DNA from 2 places in the Phytobacter palmae genome. Region 2 is predicted to be linked to the other one. Evidence: predicted binding sites of a transcription regulator. Region 2 holds the regulator's gene; the other holds the start of a gene.
What was found. The regulator Fur, encoded in region 2, represses iron uptake genes when iron is present. The targets are predictions, from matches to a motif close to ATAATAATGAGAACNACTATCAA.

Region 1 (2,207 bases), on a different contig from region 2:
TCTTTGTTGAATAATGTGCATCCAGAAGCCCTGGGCGCACTTACCCGGGGCTCCTGAGCCGTCGCCCGGATAAGGCAACCGCCGCATTCGGGAATATCCCGGGTACGCATACTGTACGCTTACCCGGCAACAAAGCCTTAGCCTATCTGCACCGACAACATACTGAGGCTGCCCATCTCAAGACCGTCTACCGGAATCGAGATACTCTCCACCCCATCCCACGCCCCCAGCACATAGAGCAGCGGCAGGAAATGGTCCGGTGTCGGGTTAGAAAGTGAACCGCCTTCATGTTCCAGATAATTAACCAACGGATGTTGCTCGGTCGGCCCTTTCCACGTCAGGTTATCCTTCACAAATTCATTGAAAGCGGTCGCCCACGGATAAGGCGAGCTATCGCCATGCCAGCGTGCCGTGCGCAGGTTATGCACTACGTTACCGCTCGCCACCAGCATAATGCCTTCATCACGCAGTGCTGCCAGCTTACGCCCCACTTCCATATGCCATGCCGCCGGTTTGGTACTGTCGATACTCAACTGCACCATCGGAATATCGGCATTCGGATACATTTTGATCAACACGCCCCAGGAGCCGTGGTCAAAACCCCATGCTTCTTTATCCAGAGTAACCGGCACGGGTGATAACAGTTCAACCAGATGCCGGGCCAGCGCAGGTGAACCCGGAGCCGGGTAATGGGTGTCGTACAGCGCCTGAGGGAAACCGCCAAAGTCATGAATTGTCTGCGGCGCTTCCATCGCCGTTACCCCGGTACCACGCGTAAACCAGTGCGCTGAGACAACCACAATAGCTTTAGGACGCGGCAATGTTTCGCCAAGCCGAGCCCAGGCGCGGGTATAAACGTTATCTTCCAGAACATTCATCGGGCTGCCGTGGCCCAAAAACAGTGCTGGCATGCGAGGTGCAGACATGATGATATCCTTACTGAGTGTGTCATATTTGATGAACACACATTACGCTTATTCCCCGGGTGATGAACTCAGATTAGCATGATGAAGATATTCAGAATTTTTGAATGTAAGGATTGCGTAAAGGTAACGCAACGGCCTCGCTTTGGCATCCATTAATATTTAACATTAATGAGAAGCATTATCATAAGGAGAGAGAGATGTCAGCCCCACTGATTCTGACGTTACTTGCCGGCGCTGCCACCTTTATCGGCGCCTTTCTGGGGGTTCTTGGCCAGAAACCGTCAAACCGTGTACTGGCATTCTCGCTGGGATTTGCCGCCGGCATTATGCTGCTTATCTCCCTTATGGAGATGTTACCAGCCGCACTGGCAACTGAGGGCATGTCACCCATGCTGGGCTACGGGATGTTCGTCATTGGCCTGTTGGGCTATTTTGCTCTTGACCGTATGCTCCCCCATGCGCATCCGCAGGATTTAATGCAGAGCGCGTGTTCACAGCACCCTGCCTCCCGCAAAATTCAACGTACGGCGATCTTATTAACGCTGGGTATCAGCCTGCATAACTTTCCGGAGGGCATCGCCACCTTTGTGACAGCCAGTAACGACCTTGAACTGGGTTTCGGTATTGCCCTGGCGGTAGCCTTGCACAATATTCCAGAAGGCCTTGCGGTTGCCGGCCCGGTTTATGCGGCAACTGGTTCAAAGGGCACGGCAATTTTTTGGGCGGGGATTTCCGGGCTTGCAGAAATTCTTGGTGGGGTTCTGGCCTGGCTGATTCTGGGAAGTCTGGTCTCCCCGATGGTGATGGCGGCGGTCATGGCGGCGGTTGCCGGAATTATGGTCGCGCTCTCTGTCGATGAACTGATGCCGCTGGCAAAAGAGATCGACCCCAACAACAACCCAAGCTATGGCGTGCTTTGTGGGATGTCAGTGATGGGTCTTAGCCTGGTTGCGCTACAAACAATGGGATTGGGTTAATACATACAGGCGTTGCTCGCGCCTATTGAGCAACGCCGCTTCCGGAGGCCGCCTCAGCTTTCACCTGCTCTTGCTCCTTTGCTTGCATCGACTGGATGATCTTTAACGCGCGCTGGTATCCTTCCTGTTGCGCATCACGATCCTGGCGAAATGCCCTGCAATTACGTCGCAAGCACATGATATGTGCGAACATCACGAACACAACGACCAAAAAACCGCACCAGTAAATCAGCATATCCCTTCCTTATCCCGCTGGTTATGCGAGCCATTACGTCATGGATACCACTTTATAAGTAGCAAGCCG
Region 2 (2,207 bases):
TCATTGAACCGCGCGGCGCAACTATCGTAGGCCACTGGCCTACCGAGGGTTACCATTTTGAAGCGTCCAAAGGTCTGGCAGACGATGACCACTTCGTTGGCCTTGCCATTGACGAAGACCGTCAGCCTGAACTGACCGCTGGCCGTGTTGATAAATGGGTGAAACAGATTTCCGAAGAACTTCATCTGAATGACATCATCAATGCCTGATGATGTTTGGCGCAACCTGCTGGTTGCGCCTGATTAATAGATAAAAGCGATGGAAATAATTGCTACAATTTTTTAACTTTTTTCTCCAGCGCTGTACAATGGCCCCTGATTAAAACGGGTATCACAAAGGACTTTGTAGACGCTACCACGTTTTATAAGCTTACTTTACTTGAGGACTTGCAGTTTTCATTCAGGCATGGCAGTTCTATAATGAGACGCATTATCCCAGGTGCATTCCTTGTAGCTTCCCAACGGGAAGTGAATCGTTTAGCAACAGGACAGATTCCGCATGACTGACAACAATACCGCATTAAAGAAGGCCGGCCTGAAAGTCACGCTTCCTCGGTTAAAAATCCTGGAAGTGCTTCAGGAGCCGGAGAACCATCATGTCAGTGCGGAAGATTTATATAAGCGCCTGATCGACATGGGCGAAGAGATTGGACTGGCGACGGTGTACCGTGTACTTAACCAGTTCGACGATGCCGGGATCGTGACCCGCCATAATTTTGAAGGCGGTAAGTCCGTCTTTGAACTGACCCAGCAGCATCACCACGACCACCTGATTTGCCTGGATTGCGGCAAAGTGATCGAGTTTAGTGATGACTCTATCGAAGCGCGTCAGCGTGAGATTGCGTCAAGGCATGGTATTCGTCTGACTAACCACAGTCTGTATCTGTATGGCCACTGCGCCGAAGGCGACTGCCGTACTGACGAAAACGCGCACGAAGCGGTTGAGAAATAATAATCGACTTCGTTATATAGCCAACCTTCGGGTTGGCTTTTTTATTTCTGCGTTCATAACATCAAAAGGCCCGCCGAAGCGGGCTTTTTCACACGGTTAATTCATCGTGTTATGGCTATGAATCTCCTGCCAGATCTGGTCACAGCGAGTCTTCACCGCCTGCCCGTTTCCGGTATGCGTCGCTTCAAGGCACCGCTGATAATCCAGCGTGCGCACACTCTCTTCCTCCGCAAATTGCTGGTGCGCTTTCTCTTTGCGCAGAACATCCAGTACGCTTCTGCACGCCGCGGTTTTCTCCGGTGATCCTTCCGCCGTATTAATACAGGCGCTGTAAGCCTCTTTTAATCGTACATCTTCCCTCGGCGCCTGAGGCTGTTGCACACAGGCGGCAAGCCCCAGCGTCAGCAGGGCAAGTAATATTGGTTTCATCATCATGGCACTCCCTGTCATTAGAAAATATTCAGCGGCGCAATGACGATAAACTTCACGTCACGTTCGTCCTGGAAGATGTTGTTATACCCGCCACCCCAGCTCGGGATACTGGAATGGTTATCATATTGGGTGAAGTGCAGCTTGAACAACGTGCCTTTTGCCATCCCTTCCTGCACGGTGTAAAGCAGGTCGAGACTGTACGCTGACTCTTTAATGGTGTTGCCCGCATCGTAGTATTTATCGCCAGAGGAGACATTGGACGGTTTGGCATCCCAGCCATACACATACGATGCACCAACCGCCCAACCAGGCATATTCCAGCCTTTCAGGTCATACATGGCACCGACAAAGACGGATTTCTCGTTATGGGCGTTGAAGTCAGAACGGTTGTCCCACCAGATATCCAGACGACCATTAGAAGAGCCATACAGTGGCGTCATACGTGAATTGAAATAGCCCTGGCGACCATCAGCCCTGACCCAGGTACCCTCAAGGCGTAAATCCACCGGACCGACCGTATAACCAAAGGTGAGCGCCTGTAGCCATGCGGTGCCGTCGTAAGTATCGTTAATGGTGTTGTTATCAGCCTTGTCGCGCGAGCCATAAAATTGATAACTGGTGGAGAGTGGGTTCCCTGCGACGTCAAACTTATAGCTGGCTTTAGCAAAATATTGATCAACGTAGCCCTGCGCCTGACCAAACGCGGCTTCGAGGAGCAGGTCGTTTTTGAAGTCGTACGATGCGCCCAGCGAGTGGACGTAATCAATTTTACTTATGCCATCGTTCTGGTAGAAATTATCCGTTTCGTTATACCACGGCGCTTT

Region 1: zupT (zinc transporter ZupT) is a predicted target of Fur. The motif match lies at 1,089-1,111, and genes of this name have one in related genera.

What each region holds. Positions count from the first base shown of each region.
Region 1 is NZ_JBCIVJ010000017.1:66,221-68,427, forward strand. Features, by position in the region: gene AAIG39_RS19245 (glutathionylspermidine synthase family protein) at 1-14, shown strand, start outside; gene ygiD (4,5-DOPA-extradiol-dioxygenase) at 138-926, opposite strand; gene zupT (zinc transporter ZupT) at 1,124-1,903, shown strand; gene AAIG39_RS19260 (hypothetical protein) at 1,926-2,138, opposite strand.
Region 2 is NZ_JBCIVJ010000001.1:54,964-57,170, forward strand. Features, by position in the region: gene fldA (flavodoxin FldA) at 1-209, shown strand, start outside; gene fur (ferric iron uptake transcriptional regulator) at 499-951, shown strand; gene chiQ (ChiQ/YbfN family lipoprotein) at 1,048-1,383, opposite strand; gene chiP (chitoporin ChiP) at 1,401-2,207, opposite strand, start outside.